Regions from separate parts of the Streptomyces sp. CY-1 genome, predicted to be linked through region 1. Evidence: riboswitches for the same ligand, from Rfam matches in the RefSeq annotation. Region 1 holds a riboswitch; the other holds the start of a gene.
The links. A riboswitch is a leader RNA that binds a small molecule or an ion and turns the genes downstream of it on or off. The one in region 1 is predicted to bind cobalamin.
Positions count from the first base shown of each region.

Region 2: another riboswitch for cobalamin. It lies ahead of ACK1X7_RS07080 (CbtB domain-containing protein); the one in region 1 lies ahead of ACK1X7_RS13310 (cobalamin biosynthesis protein).

Region 1 is NZ_CP178393.1:3,091,701-3,099,257, reverse strand. Features, by position in the region: gene ACK1X7_RS13320 (putative cobaltochelatase) at 1-903, opposite strand, end outside; gene ACK1X7_RS13315 (cobyric acid synthase) at 968-2,596, opposite strand; gene ACK1X7_RS13310 (cobalamin biosynthesis protein) at 2,593-3,576, opposite strand; cobalamin riboswitch at 3,741-3,958, opposite strand; gene ACK1X7_RS13305 (hypothetical protein) at 4,097-4,366, opposite strand; gene ACK1X7_RS13300 (inorganic phosphate transporter) at 4,380-5,660, opposite strand; gene ACK1X7_RS13295 (class II aldolase/adducin family protein) at 6,021-6,707, shown strand; gene ACK1X7_RS13290 (alpha/beta hydrolase) at 6,894-7,557, shown strand, end outside.
Region 2 is NZ_CP178393.1:1,704,350-1,711,906, reverse strand. Features, by position in the region: gene ACK1X7_RS07110 (LysR family transcriptional regulator) at 1-250, shown strand, start outside; partial or broken gene ACK1X7_RS07105 (NAD(P)-dependent oxidoreductase) at 330-1,075, shown strand; gene ACK1X7_RS07100 (LysE family translocator) at 1,175-1,819, shown strand; gene ACK1X7_RS07095 (M24 family metallopeptidase) at 1,873-2,565, shown strand; gene ACK1X7_RS07090 (MDR family MFS transporter) at 2,538-3,833, opposite strand; gene ACK1X7_RS07085 (cobalamin-binding protein) at 3,943-4,872, opposite strand; cobalamin riboswitch at 4,974-5,118, shown strand; gene ACK1X7_RS07080 (CbtB domain-containing protein) at 5,157-5,378, shown strand; gene ACK1X7_RS07075 (CbtA family protein) at 5,400-6,161, shown strand; gene ACK1X7_RS07070 (CPBP family intramembrane glutamic endopeptidase) at 6,242-7,060, shown strand; gene ACK1X7_RS07065 (VOC family protein) at 7,180-7,557, shown strand, end outside.

The sequences.
Region 1 (7,557 bases):
TACGTCCTCGGTCCGCACATCGGTGCGTCCGGCCCAGGCGGCCAGCGCGGTCGCCGTACGGGCCGTCACGATGTCCGCGCGCATCCCGTCCACCTCGAACCCGGCGCACACCGCCGCGATCTGCCGCAGCGCGCGGTCGCCCAGCCGCACCCGCGGCAGCAGGGCGCGCGCCGCCGCTATGCGCTCCCGCAGGGCCTCCTCGTCCGCCGCCCAGCGCGCCGCGAACCCCTCGGGGTCCTCGTCGTAGGCCAGCCGCCGCCGCACCACCTCGACCCGCTCATCGGTGTCCCGGGACGCCGCGACCTCCACTGTGAGACCGAAGCGGTCCAGCAACTGCGGCCGCAGCTCGCCCTCTTCCGGGTTCATGGTGCCCACCAGCAGGAAGCGCGCCGCATGCCGTACGGACACCCCCTCGCGCTCCACGTAGGAGGCGCCCATGGCGGCCGCGTCGAGCAGCAGGTCGATCAGATGGTCGTGGAGCAGGTTGACCTCGTCGACGTAGAGCACCCCGCGGTGGGCGTCGGCGAGCAGTCCGGGCTCGAACGCCTTCACCCCCTCCGACAGCGCCCGCTCGATGTCGAGGGCGCCGACCAGGCGGTCCTCGGAGGCGCCCACGGGCAGTTCGACCATCCGCGCGGGGCGCGCCTCGCCGGTGTCCGGCTCATGGGGCCCGTCCGGGCAGGACGGGTCGGGCGCGGCCGGATCGCAGGAGAACCGGCACCCGGCCACCACGTCGACCGCGGGCAGCAGCGCCGCGATCGCTCTTACGGCGGTGCTCTTGGCCGTGCCCTTCTCCCCGCGCACCAGGACGCCGCCCACGGCGGGTGAGACGGCGTTGAGGAGCAGGCCGAGCCGCAGACCGTCCATGCCGACGATCGCGCTGAAGGGGTAGGTGGTGGTCACGCGGCGGTACCTCCTGGTGTGCGTGGGTGTCCCGGTCCGGTGTCGCTGTGGATGTCGGGGTGGGTCACGACGTCCCCCCTGGCGCCCCCGGAGGGACGAACGGCAGCCCCTCCGGGACGCCCTTCTCGATGAGCCGCAGCAGTGCGTCGGTGTCGGCGTGCTCCTCGATCAGGTCGCCGAGCCGGTCGAGCTGCTCCTCGCGCAGCTCGCCGAAGCGGGTGTCCGGGGCCGGTACGAACGCCCGGCCCGCGGCGGCGGCCACCCGGCGCAGGAACGCCCGCCGGAAGCCGTCGCTCTCCAGTGAGCCGTGCCAGTGGGTGCCCCACACCGAGCCCACCCGGCAGCCGTCCAGGAAGGGCTCCTCGGCCCCGTCGAGCAGCTCGGCGACCCCGTGGTGGATCTCGTAGCCCGCCACCCGCTCACCGAGCGCCTCGCCCACCGGCCGGGCCAGGGTCTTCTCCGCCGCGAACCGCACCCGCACCGGCAGCAGCCCGAGCCCGGCGACCGTCCCGGCCTTCGACTCGACCTCGTCCTCGATGCGCTCCCCGAGCACCTGGAAGCCACCGCAGACGCCCAGCACCGGACGGCCCTCGGCGGCCCGCCGGGCGATCGCGTCGGCGAGCCCGCGCTCGCGCAGCCACTCCAGCGCCCTTACGGTGCCCCGGGTGCCCGGCAGCACCACCAGATCGGCGTCGGCCAGCTCCTCGGGACGGTCCACGAACCGCACGATCACGCCCGGTTCGGCCGCCAGCGCGTCCACGTCCGTGAAGTTGGACATCAGCGGCACGGCGGCCACCGCGATCCGCAGGACGTCCGCGCCGTAAGGGGGCGCCACGACGCTCTCCCGCACCGCCCCGCGCAGCGACACCCGCAGCCCGTCCTCCTCGTCGATCCCCAGCCCGTGGGCGAACGGGAGCACACCGACGGTCGGGCGCCCGGTGAGGTCGCGCAGCATCTCCAGACCGGGCTCCAGAAGGCTCACATCGCCGCGGAACTTGTTCACCAGATAGCCGGCCACATGCCGTTGGTCCGCCGCCGACAGCAGCGCGGTGGTGCCGAAGAAGGACGCGAAGACGCCACCGCGGTCGATGTCCCCGACCACCACGACCGGAAGCCCGGCGGCGCGCGCCAGCCCCATGTTGACGATGTCGGTACGGCGCAGATTGATCTCGGCCGGGCTGCCCGCGCCCTCGCAGATCACCGCGTCATGGGTGCGCCGCAGCTCCTCCAGGCACTCCGTGACGGTCCCCAGCAGGGCCTCCCGCCCCGAGGGCCGCGGCTGCCCGGGGGAGGCCACGCCCGACGGCGGGTTCGCCGCCGGCTCCGAGCGCCCGAAGTACCCGCGCGCGCTCAGCTCGCCCACCGGCTTGCCCAGCAGCACCACTTGGCTGCTGCGGTCGCTGCCCGGCTTCAGCAGGACCGGGTTCATCAGCGCGCTCGGCTCGACGCGCGCGGCGGCGGCCTGCATGGCCTGCGCCCGCCCGATCTCCGCCCCCTCCCGGGTGACGAAGGAGTTGAGCGACATGTTCTGCGCCTTGAAGGGGGCCACGGTGACGCCCTTACGGGCGAGCCACCGGCAGATCCCGGCCGTCACGACGCTCTTGCCCGCGTCGGAGGTGGTGCCCGCGACGAGCAGCCCCCCGCCGCGCGCCCCGGAACCTTCCGTGCCGCCCTTACCGCGTATCCCGCTCATCCGCCGCCCCTTCCCAAGGCCCGGGGCCGCCCCGTCAACGCCCTCAGCACCGGCCGGGCCGCCATGGACACCCCGAGCGCCAGGACGCCGACGCGCCGCGACAGCCGTATCGCCCGCTCGATGTCGGCCGGTTCCACCGGCCGCCCGCCGGAGTTGAGCACCGGCCGGTGCTCGACCCGGCCGCCGTAGGTGAGGGTGCCGCCCAGCCGTACGCCGAGCGCGCCCGCGAACGACGCCTCCACGGGGCCCGCGTTGGGGCTCGGATGGCGCCGGCCGTCGCGCCGCCAGGCGCGCCGCGCACCGCGCGGATCGGGGCCGGTGAGGGTCGCCAGGACCGCCGTAAGGCGCGCACCGGGCCAGCCGGCCACATCGTCCAGCCGGGCCGCCGCCCAGCCGAACCGCCGGTAGCGCGGCGACTTGTGGCCCACCATGGCGTCCAGGGTGTTGACGGCGCGGAAGCCGATGAGCCCCGGCACGCCGCCCAGGGCCCCCCACACCAGCGCGCCCACGACGGCGTCGGAGGTGTTCTCGGCGACCGATTCGACGACCGCGCGGGCGATCTGCGGCCCGTCCAGCGCCTGCGGATCGCGCCCGCACAGATGCGGCAGCCGCTCCCGGGCGATCTCCAGGTCCCCCGCGGCCAGGGCCCCGCCGACGGCCCGTGCCTCACGGCCCAGCGTCGTGCCGCCCAGCACGGCCCAGGTGGCGGCGGCGGTCAGCGCGATCTCCGCGCCACCGCGCCCGCCCAGGGCCCGTACGGCGCGGGTCAGCAGCGCGGCACCGGCGGCCGCGCCGCCCGCGCACAACGCGGTGTGCAGGGCCCCGTAGCCGCGGTGGTCACGCCACAGCCGGCGCTCGGCGGCCGCGGCGGCGCGCCCGAACGCGGCGACCGGATGGCCGCGGCGCGGATCGCCCGTGGCGAGATCACCGAGGAAGCCGAGGGCCGCACCGCACGCGAACGAGGCGTGATCGGCACGCATCCGTCAGGCCGCCGTCACGCCTCGGCGCGACCATGCATGACCAAAGGGGCCGAAGGGGCCAGGGGAACCGAAGGGGCCGGAGGAGCCAGCGGGGACAGAGGAGGCTGGCGGCGTGGAGGTGCCGGGCATGGCGGTATGTCCTCACTCAGGGTCCGCGCCCTGGTTCGACGTGACCGGCGGTGAAAGTCTCCTGGCTCCCGGATCCGCGCCCCTCCCGGTCTTCCAGCCCCGCGTACGAAAGGAACCGTACGGTCGAGCCGTGACCCCATACAGGCGATGGGAGAGTGCTCCCCGGTGACAGTGGCGGGACCGCGCCGGATTCTCACCGGCTTCCTCTCCTGCCGCCGTTTGGCTCGGGAAGTCCACCATGGGCCGCGAATGGCCGTCAACTCGCATATGACCCTTGACGCCCGAGTGTGCCGAGCCCCACAGACACTGGCGGACATAAGGCGGCCGCCGGACGGTCGGCGCTGGTCAGCGCCACCATCCGGCGGCCGGTGGGTCGATGAGGACGCGAGCCTCAGGCGACGATCAGATAGATGCCGTACGCCACGGCCGCGGCGCACAGCGCGAAGCAGGCGTACGCCCCGGTGCGGGCGAGCGCGGAGGCGCCGACCCCGCCACCGGACACGGCGGCCGCGCCACCGGAGACGGCAGCCGCGCCGCCCTGCTCCGGCGCCGCCTTACGGGACGTCCCGAGGATGCCCAGGGTGAAGACGCCCACCATGCCGACCGTCACCACGAGGCTGACGCCGAAGACCTGGCCGAGGGCCGCCCAGTCGATGCTCATGTTCCATGGCTCCTTAGCGGGTGGTGCTGCTCGCGGCGGCGGGGGTGGGGGTCTGCTCGGGTGTGTGCTCGGCGATGCCGCTCTCGGGGGCGGCCTCGGCCGCGCTCTCGGGGGCGGCGGGCTTCGCACCCGCGGGCGGCGGGGCCACGGACCGCAGGGCGGCCGTGACGGCGCCCACCGGCTCCTGTGCGCCGACCTCGTTGACGTTGGTGTGGTCCACGGGCTTGCGGCGCGACAGCGCCCAGATCGCCCCGCAGGCCAGGACGGCGAGCACGGCCACCGCCGTGATCCCCGCGTTCCCCTGGTCGGCCAGCAGCGCGGCGCCGCCCGCCACCAGGCCCGCGGCCGGGAGGGTGAGCACCCAGGCGGCCACCATGCGGCCGGCGGTCGACCAGCGCACCACCGCGCCCTTACGGCCGACACCCGCACCCATCACGGCACCGGAGCAGACCTGGGTGGTGGACAGCGCGAAGCCGATGTGGGAGGAGGCGAGGATGACGGTCGCGGCGCCGGTCTGGGCGGCGAAGCCCTGCGGCGGCTGGATGTCGGTGATGCCCTTGCCCATGGTGCGGATGATGCGCCAGCCGCCCAGGTAGGTGCCGAGCGCGATGGCCAGGCCCGCCGAGACGATGACCCACAGCGGCGGGTCGGAGTCGGGTGCCACCACGCCCCCGGTGACCAGCGCCAGGGTGATCACGCCCATCGTCTTCTGGGCGTCGTTGGTGCCGTGGGCCAGCGAGACCAGGGCGGCCGAGGCGATCTGCCCCGCGCGGTAGCCCTTCGCGGTCTCCTCCGAAGAGCGGCCGCGGCCGAGCCGGTAGGTGAGCCGGGTGGCGGCCACCGTGGCGATGCCGGCCACGACCGGCGCGGCGACGGCGGGGATCAGGACCTTCATGACGATCGCGTCCCCGTTGACCCCGTCCAGGCCGACGGAGACCACGGTGGCGCCGATCAGGCCGCCGAACAGGGCGTGCGAGGAGCTGGAGGGGAGTCCGGCGAGCCAGGTCACCAGATTCCACAGGATCGCCCCGACCAGTCCCGCGAAGATCACTTCTGGTCGGATACCGGAGTCCTCGTCGACGATCCCGCCGGAGATGGTCTTGGCCACCTCCACGGACAGGAACGCGCCGACGAGATTGAGGACGGCCGACATCGCCACCGCCACCCTGGGACCGAGTGCTCCCGTGGAGATGGTGGTGGCCATGGCGTTAGCCGTGTCGTGGAAGCCGTTCGTGAAGTCGAACACCAAGGCCGTGACGATCACGATCCCGATGAGAAGCGTGATGTGTTCCATACACCCGGTCAATCAGTTCGAAGGTCGTTAGTGGCACGGTGAACGTAAGGAAACAGGGTGAACGGAAGATGAACTGAGTGGGGCATCAGGGTGACGTGGTTGCGGGAGTGCTAAAGCCTGATGAATTCAGGCCGACTTTCCCATGTCGTAGGGGAGTTGAGCCTCGATCGAGGACCGCCGGAGGAGGCCCCTGGACCGGCCCCGCGGGCGCCCGTCGTTCACCCTCGTTCACCCGCACGGGTGCGGGTGCCCACGAGGCGCGGTCGTAGTCGGTCGTGGACAAGCGCCGCGCCCCTTCCGGTCCCGCCATCGCCCCGCCGCCGGACGCCTGGGAGGATCGGGCCTCGGAGGTGAGGGCAGGTGACCCAGTCGCGATCCACGCGGCAGCCGCAGTCGCGGCTGACCCATCCCCTGCGGCAGGCATGGACGCAGGTGGTGCGAACGGCCCGCAGAACCACCGCTGACGGCCTGGTCGTCGGCACCTCGGGCAATGTCTCGGCCCGGGTCGGCGACACCGTCCTGGTGACCCCGAGCGGCGTCCCCTACGACCGGCTCGGCCCACGGGACGCCGTCGCCGTCGACCTCGACGGACAGCAGGTCCTCGGCACGCTGAAGCCCACCAGCGAGCTGCCCATGCACCTGGCCGTCTACCGGGAGACCGACGCCGAGGCCGTGGTCCATACCCACGCCGTCCACGCCACGGCCGTCTCCACGCTCGTCGACGAGCTCCCCGCGATCCACTACATGACCGCGGCCCTCGGCGGGCCGATCCGCGTCGCGCCCTACGCGCTCTACGGAACCGACGAACTGGCCGACGCCATGATCGAGGCACTGCGCGGCCGCAGCGGCTGTCTGCTGCGCAACCACGGCACCGTCGTCCACGGCGCCACCCTGGACCAGGCGTACGACCGCACCGCCCAGCTCGAATGGATGTGCCAGGTCTGGCTCACCGCGGTCTCCGTCCCCGGCCGCACCCCCACCCTGATCCCACCGGACGAGTTGCGGCGCGCCGCGGACAAGCTCGGCGGCTACGGCCAGCCGAGCTGAGCCCGCCGGGCCCCCGCCCGGCCGGGCACATGCCCGGGCCTGCCCCGCACGCGCCCGGCCCCGCACGCGCCCGGCCCCGCACGCGCCCGGCCCCGCACGCGCCCGGCCCCGGGCCCGGGCCGGAACGGTCACCCGGCCGGGCACGCCCGCTGGCCGGGGGCCGCCTCCCCGCCCACACTGGGAGGGATGCGCCTGCGGACAACGGCGGTCGCGGCCGCCACCACCTTGCTGGGTGCCGGCGTGGCCGCGGTGGCGGCCGGACGGTACGCCACCGACGCTGCGCTGAAACCGGCCCCCGACCGTCCGCTGCCCAACGAGCCCCCGCTCACCGTGCACGCGACCGCGGCCGGCCAGATCACCCTGACCCGCTCGCTCGCCTCGCTGCGCCCCGGCGTCTACGGCCTCACCGGCCGCTCCTGCCACGCCGTCGTCGGCCCCGTCATCGAGGACGCCCCGCACCCCGCCGACTGCGTGGTGCGTCGCCTGGAGCGGGTCACCCACGGCGACCTCCCCCCCGGCACCCGGGTGCGGCTGACCCCCCAGGTGTACATCGGCGATCCGCGGGACGCGCTCGGCATCGACCACGCCGACGTCGACGTGCCCGGCGAACTCGGCCCGCTGCCCGCCTGGTTCATCCCCGGCGAACGCTCCACATGGGTGATCACCACCCATGGCCTCGGCACCACCCGTGAGCACCCTATGGTCGTCATGCCCTTCCTACGGCAGTTGCGGGTGCCGGTGCTCGACCTCGCCTACCGCGGGGACCCCGGCGCCCCCCGGCCCGAGGACGGCATATCCCACCTCGGCGACACCGAATGGCGCGACCTGGACGCGGCCCTGCGCTACGCGG
Region 2 (7,557 bases), 1.4 Mb from region 1:
CCACCTGCCCGGCGGCCGCTGGTCCAGCGTGATCTCGCACGCCTGGCTGCATATGTTCGGCGTACCGGAGGGCATGCGGGTGGTGCCCCTGGAGGGGCCCGTGCACGGGCCGCGGGTCGGGCTGGTCACCGGCCCCGACGACCCGCCCTCCGTCCTCGCCGGGGCGCTGCTCACGGTGGCCCGGGAGGCCGACGTACGGCAGGCGCTGGACGAGCGCCTGCACACCTGCCTCAACGGACACGGGCGATAGCCGCCGACTATACGAGCATAGCGAGATTCGCTTTGACCAGGCCGTTCAGCGGCGAGGATGGTGAACCGCACCTGCCCACGTCACCTCCGACAAGGACGGCGACGGCTCGGTGTTCGACCGAGAGCCGCCCGATGCCGATGTCGTGATCTCGCAGCCGTTCTGGCCCGCGTACCTGACGTCCGAGCGCATCGCCGTCGCCAAGAACCTGAAGCTCGCCATCACCGCGGGCATCGGCTCCGACCACGTCGACCTCGACGCGGCGATCGCACACGGGGTGACGGTCGCCGAGGTGACGTACTCCAACAGCATCAGCGTCGCCGAGCACGTGGTGATGATGGCCCTGTCCCTGGTGCGGAACTATCTGCCCTCCCACCAGGTCGTTCTCGACGGCGGCTGGAACATCGCGGACTGCGTGGCCCGGCCATCAACGCGCCGCTGCACCCCGAGACCGAGGGCCTGTTCGGGGACGAACTGCTCGCCACGATGAAGCGCGGCGCGTACCTGATCAACACGGCCCGGGCCCGGATCGTGGACCGGGACGCCGTCGACCGTGCCCTGCGCAGCGGCCAGTTGGCGGGCTACGCGGGCGACGTCTGGTACCCGCAGCCCGCCCCCGCCGACCACCCCTGGCGCACCATGCCGCACCACGGGATGACCCCGCACATCTCCGGCTCCACCCTGTCCGCGCAGGCCCGTTACGCGGCGGGCACCCGCGAGATCCTGGAGTCCTGGCCCATGGGGCGGCCCATCCGCGACGAGTACCTGATCGTGGACGGGGGAGCACTCGCCGGAACCGGAGCGCACTCCTATTCCGTGACCAAGTAGGGGAGCGGCCACTGTCCGCGGGTGCCTGAGGCTGGAGTGGGCGTTCCGTCATCTGTTTGTATGTCCCCTGGACGGAGCGATTCAGGAGGTGGCGGACACGTGGTGTCCACGGAGAGTGTTCTCACGTTCGCGGCGATGTCGCTCTTGGTGATCGTGATCCCGGGGCCGAGTGTGCTGTTCGTGGTCGGCAGGGCCCTCGCCCACGGCCGCCGCACGGCGCTCGCGACGGTCCTCGGCAATGTGATCGGCTGCTACGCCCTGGTGGTCGCCGTGGCGTGGGGCCTCGGCGCGCTGGTGGAGAGCTCGGTGGCGCTGTTCATGGGCGTGAAGCTGGCAGGAGCGGCGTATCTCGTCTACCTGGGTGTGCAGGCGTTCCGGCACCGCAGGGAGATGCGCGTGGCGAACATGGACGCTCCGGCCGATGAGCGGCGTGGTGATCTGCGTTCGATCCTGGACGGCATTTTGGTGGGGGTCACCAACCCGAAGGGCATCGTCTTCTTCGCGGCGGTGCTGCCGCAGTTCGTCGACCACTCGGCGGGTCATGTTCCCGTCCAGATGATGGTGCTGGGCCTGGTCCCGGTCACCATCGGCCTGGTCACGGACACCTTGTGGGGCCTGGGCGCCTCGGCGGCCCGCTCCTGGTTCGCCCGCTCGGACCGCCGCCTCTCGATGGTCGGCGGGGCGGGCGGCCTCGCGATGATCGGCCTGGGTGTGACGGTGGCGGCGACCGGCCGCGCCGACTGAGGACTGCCTCATCCGGTTGCCGGGAAACGATCTAGCGGCCTACCGTCGGGCCCATGGCGGACGACGAACCCGCGCGCGCGGCACGGTTGCTGGATGCCCAGGCGAAGGCCGTACGGCTCTTCGCGGAGATCCAGGGGCGCGGGCTGGTGGCGCCGGGCGAGGGGGAGCGGGCGGTCAGCGACCGGATCCGGGACCTGGCGAACGAGATGTTCGGCACGACCCGGCACTGGCACAAGCGGATCGTGCGCTCGGGGCCGAACACGCTCCTGCCGTACCGGGAGAATCCGCCGGACCGGGTGATCGGCACGGACGACATCGTGTTCGCCGACCTCGGACCGATCTTCGAAGAGTACGAGGCCGACTTCGGCCGGACCTTCGTCCTCGGCGACGACCCGGTCAAGCGGCGGCTGCGGGACGATCTGCCCAAGGTCTTCGACGCGGGCAAGCGGTTCTTCGAAAGCGACCCGGAGATCACCGGGAAGCGGCTGCACGCCGAGGTGGACCGGCTGGCCGCCGGGGCCGGCTGGGAGCTGGGCGGCTGGCACGCCGGCCACCTGGTCGGGGAGTTCCCGCACGAGACGATCGACGGCGCGCGCGTGGAGTCGTACATCACGCCCGACAACGACACCCCGCTGCGGCACACCGACAAGGCCGGACGCCGCTGCCACTGGATCCTGGAGATCCACCTCGTCGACCGGGAACGCGAGTTCGGCGGCTTCTACGAGGAGCTGCTCACCCTGGGCTGATCCGGGCGGCGGGGCAGCAGTGTCACCGCGAGGGCCGGGACGGCGGCGAGGACGAGCCAGCGGGCGGCGGGCGGAAGGCCCAGGTCGAGCAGGGAGCCGGTGGCCGAGCTGCCGATGAGGACGATCAGGCCCGAGACGGACGACAGCGCCCCGGTGTAGAGGCCGAGCCGACCGTCCTCGGCGAGGTCGGGCACCCAGGCGCGGGCGGCCGGGACGACCAGCATCTGGCCGAGGGTGAGCAGCACGACGTAGCCCGCGGCGGGCAGCAATCCGACGGCGCCCGTCCAGGCGGCCGGGCGCGCGGCGGCCACGACCGCGAAACCGGCGGCGATGAGGAGCAGCCCGATGGTCATCGAGCGGCGCAGATCGAGCCGGTTGCCCGCCCAGTGGGTGACCGGGAGCTGGGCGAAGACGACCAGCAGGGAAGACAGGGCGAACAGCCACGACAGCGGCACCTGGGAGCCCGCCGCGCGCTCCACTTCGGCCGGGAGGGCCAGGTAGAGCTGGTTGTAGGCGAGCAGATAGGTGCCGTATGCGCAGCACAGGGCGAGGAATCGCCGGTTGCGCACCATCGCGCGGACGCCGCCCCGCTCCCGGTTACGGACCCGGCCCGGGATGTGCCGCGGCATCAGCCAGGCGTGCCCGGCGAGGACGAGGACGAAGACCCCGGCTCCGGCGAGGCACGCGGCGCGGAACTCCACGCCGAGCAGCAAACCGCCGAGGAGGGGACCGACGAAGGTACCGGCCTGGCCGGAGACGGTGAACAGGGCCAGGACCCGGGTGCGCGAACCGTGGCCCTCCTCCTCCCAGGCCACCGCCTGCCGGGCCACTTCGGATTCCACCGCGGGGGAGAACAGCGCGGCGGCGAAGCCGATCAGCAGCACCGCGCCGATCACCGCCCAGGTCCGCTCCGCGTAGCCGAGCCAGACGAAGCCCGCGATCCGCGCGGCACAGCCGGTCAGCACGACGGGGCGCACGCCGTAGCGGTCCACCAGCCAGCCGCCGACCACGAACAGCCCCTGCTGGCTGAAGGTCCGCAGACCGAGGACGAATCCGACCATCCATCCCGCCATGCCGATCGCGGTGCCCAGGTGCTCGGCGAGGAAGGGCAGGACCGCGAAGAAGCCGACGTTGAAGGCGAGTTGGGTCAGGATCAGCAGCCGCAGAAGCGGAGACAGATGCCTCCAGGTGCGCTCGCGCGGGGACTTCGGGGTCGGCGCCGTCCGGGCGGCTCGGCCGGTCAGGGCGCGGCGGATCAGGTCCGTCATGGGGTGTCGTCCGAGAGGGAGCCAAGACTGGTGCGCATCTTATGCATCAGCGCATCGTATGCAAGAAGCGCCGAGCACTTGCCGTGGCTTTTGGGCGGACGGAACCGCGTCACCGGCCGGGGGCGCCCGGGAACGGGTGTGCCTCGTCCGCCGTCACCGCGGTCCCGGCCCGTACACCGTGCAGGACGTGGGCGAGTACTTCCGCTCCGCGCACCACACGAGGGCCCGGGCGGTTGAAGTAGGCCGGCCCGTCCAGCACCCAGACCCGCCCGGCCCGTACGGCGGGCAGTTCCGTCCAGCCCGGGAGGCGGGTGAGGAGTTCCGTCTCGCGCAGGGTCCGTTCCGGCGGGAAGCCACACGGCAGGACCAGCACCACCTCCGGGCGGGCGGCGCGCACCGATTCCCAGGTCATCGGCTTGGTGTGCTCGCCGGACACGGCGAGCAGCGGTGCGCCGCCCGCGGCGCTGATCTGGTCGGGTACCCAGTGTCCGGCGGGCCACAGCGGGTCGAGCCATTCGATCGCCACGACCCGGGGCCGGGCGCGGCCCGCGACCGACCGGCGGATCCGCTCGAGGCGGTCGTGCAGCTCGGCCCGGCGCTGCTCGGCGCGCTCGCGCACGCCGAGCAGCTCACCCACGGTGACCAGGCAGTCCAGTACATCGTCGAGCGTGCGTGGCTCCAGGCTGAGGACGCGGGTGTCGGCGTCGAGCAGCCGGACGGCCCGGCTGACCCTCTCGTACGAGACGGCGCACACCTCGCACAGATCCTGGGTGAGCACCACGTCGGGGCCCAGGGCCGCGAGCGCTGCGGTGTCGAGGGTGTAGAGGGACGACCCGGAGTGCGTCGATCCGCCGACCGCGTCGGAGATCTCCCGGCTGGTGAGGGTGTTCTGGTCGAGGTCGGCTCCGGTGACCACGGGAACGGACGCCACGGTCCGCGGTGGCCAGTCGCATTCGTGCGTCCGGCCGACCAGGTGCTCGGCGAGTCCGAGTTCGGTGACGATGTCGGTCGCGGCGGGCAGCAGGGAGACGATGCGCATGCCGCGACCTTAGGGCCTGCCCGGGGCAGGCCCCGGCTCCCGCACCGTCCTCAGGACGTCCCGGCGCAGCGTCTCGCCAGGTGGGCGGTCTTGGCCATGAACGCGACACGCGGTACGGTCGGTGCGATATCGACGACGGTAAGACGGAAGCCGGTGGGAATCCGGCACGGTCGCGCCACTGTGAACCAGGGGTCCCGGATGGGATCTGTGGTGAGTCAGACCCGTAGCCGTCGTCCTGTGCACCACCGAGATGGGACGCGAACTCCCTTAAGGAGGGCCTGGTCATGGCGCAGCATGTCGCGCAGCCCACTGCCACCACCCCCGAACTGCCCGCCACGTTGCCGCTGAAGGCGATAGCTCCCTGGGCGGTCTTCTTCGGCATCCTGATGCTGGTCCTGCTGTATTTCGTCGGCGCCGAGCAGGGCGCCACCGCCGTTGTCTCCGGTGAGAACGTTCATGAGTGGGTGCATGACGCCCGTCATCTGCTCGGTTTCCCCTGCCACTGATGTGAGGGACGCCGCACAGTCATGAACTCCGCAATGGTGAGAAATCTGCTGATCCGGGGCATGCTCGCGGGTCTGGGGGCCGGTGTGCCGGCCCTGGTCGCCGCCTATTTCCTCGGTGAGCCGAACGTGGACCGTGCGATCAGCTTCGAGGGGGCCCACGCTCCCGCGCATGAGCATGAGGTCGAGCTGGTTTCGCGTGGTGTGCAGTCCACGGCCGGGCTGGCCACCGGTGTCCTGGTCTATGGGATCGCCTTCGGTGGTATCGCCGCTCTGGCGTATTGCGTGGCCCTGGGCCGTGTCGGCCGTTTCACGCCGCGGGCCACCGCGCTGTTGCTGTCGGGGTGTGCGCTGCTGGCGGTGTATGTGGTGCCGTTCCTGAAGTATCCGGCCAATCCGCCCGCGGTCGGTAACGCCGACACGATCGGTAAGCGTACGGCGCTGTACTTCCTGATGATGGTGCTCAGTGTGCTCCTGGCGGTGGGGGCCACGATGGTGGGCAAGCGGCTCGTGCCGAGGTTGGGTACCTGGTATGCGACCGTGGTGGCGGTGGCGGCGTTCGCCGTGGTGATCGGGGTGGCGTTTGCCTTCCTGCCTGTGGTCAATGAGGTGCCGGGGGACTTTCCCGCCACGGTGTTGTGGCGGTTCCGGTTGTCCGCGCTGGCCATGCAGGTGATTCTGTGGGGTGGGTTCGGTCTTCTCTTCGGTGAGCTTGCCGAGCGGTTGCTGAATCCCAGGCCCGCGACGGCCGATGAGAGCCGGACGGTGGCAACCGCCACGAACTGACGCCGACCGAGCAGGCCCAGCTTCTGGGCTGTGCGGCCGCCTGCCACGAAGTCCTGTCCGCGGCTACGCTCGGTCTCGTGATGAAGCGGTGGAAAGGCCACGTCATCCGTCATCCGCTCTGGGGCGCGGTGGAGTTGACCTTCGCATGGCATGCGGTGCTGCTGCTGTTCGCCGAGGTGATCCTGCCTCCGCTGGCGCCCTCGTGGTATCCGGATCTCGGCGCCACCCTGGTCAACGCGATCTGTGCCGCGGGGGTGTGGCTCGTCCTGTGGCGGTGGGGCTGGCTGCGCCGCTCCGCGGTGGCCGTACTCGGCCGTCCACGACGCTGGTGGCCGGCCGCGCCGATGCTGCTCATTGCCTGTTCGTACACCGTGGCGGGTCTCGACGGCAGTGCGACGGTCATCGTCAGCGGCCTGGTTTCGCTGCTGTGGGTCGGCATCAACGAGGAGATCTACAGCAGGGGCCTCGTCCAGCAGGCACTCAACCCGCTCGGTCCGATCCGCGCGACCGTCGGCGTCGCCGTCTTATTCGGAGCAGGACACCTCCAGAACTTCCTGTTCTTCGGCGATCCGCTCGACGACACGCTGTGGCAGATGCTGTCCGCCGGTCTCTTCGGCTTCACCTGTGCGGGTCTGCGTTACGCGATCGGCTCGGTCTGGCCGATGGTCGTCGTCCATGGGCTCGACGACTTCTTCCAGATCCGCTCGCCGGGCTCGGCCCCGGACTGGTGGCAGGTGAGCGTGTTCGTCTTCCAGGCCGCGTATGGCCTGTGGCTGCTGCGCCGATACGGGGCCGAAGGCGCCCACTCGGCTGCGGAGGCCGTCAGTCCCAGCCTCAGTCCCAGCTCCGGCTCCGGCTCCGGCGAGCGTCCCGAGGGAGACAGGCAGGCGAGGGCCTGAAATCCATTCGCCACTGCTCGCCTCGCCCGGTACGGTCCCGAGAGTCCTCACTGCGGGAAGCCTCTGAGATCTGCGCGCGGCCACCCCGGCAGTACCCACGCTGAGAGTAGGTTTCGTCAATGGCATGTCGTATCAGTGAACTCGTGCTCGGTTGCCGCGACCCCGAGGTGCTGGCGCGATTCTGGTGCGAGGTCCTGGACTTCGTGGTGCTCGATCGCGAGGACGACGGAACCCTCGAGATCGGGCCGCGCGAAGGGTTCGGCGGTCCGCAGCCGACGATCATCCTCAGCCGCAGGGACGAGCCGGAGCCCGGGAAATCCCGGCTGCACATCGATGTCAACGCCACCGACCGCGATCAGGACGCCGAGCTCGAACGCCTCCTGAAGCTCGGTGCACGGCGGGCCGACATCGGCCAGACCGGGGAGGAGCAGTGGCACGTCCTCGCCGATCCCGAAGGCAATGAGTTCTGCCTGCTCAAGGCCCGCCTCGCTCCACTC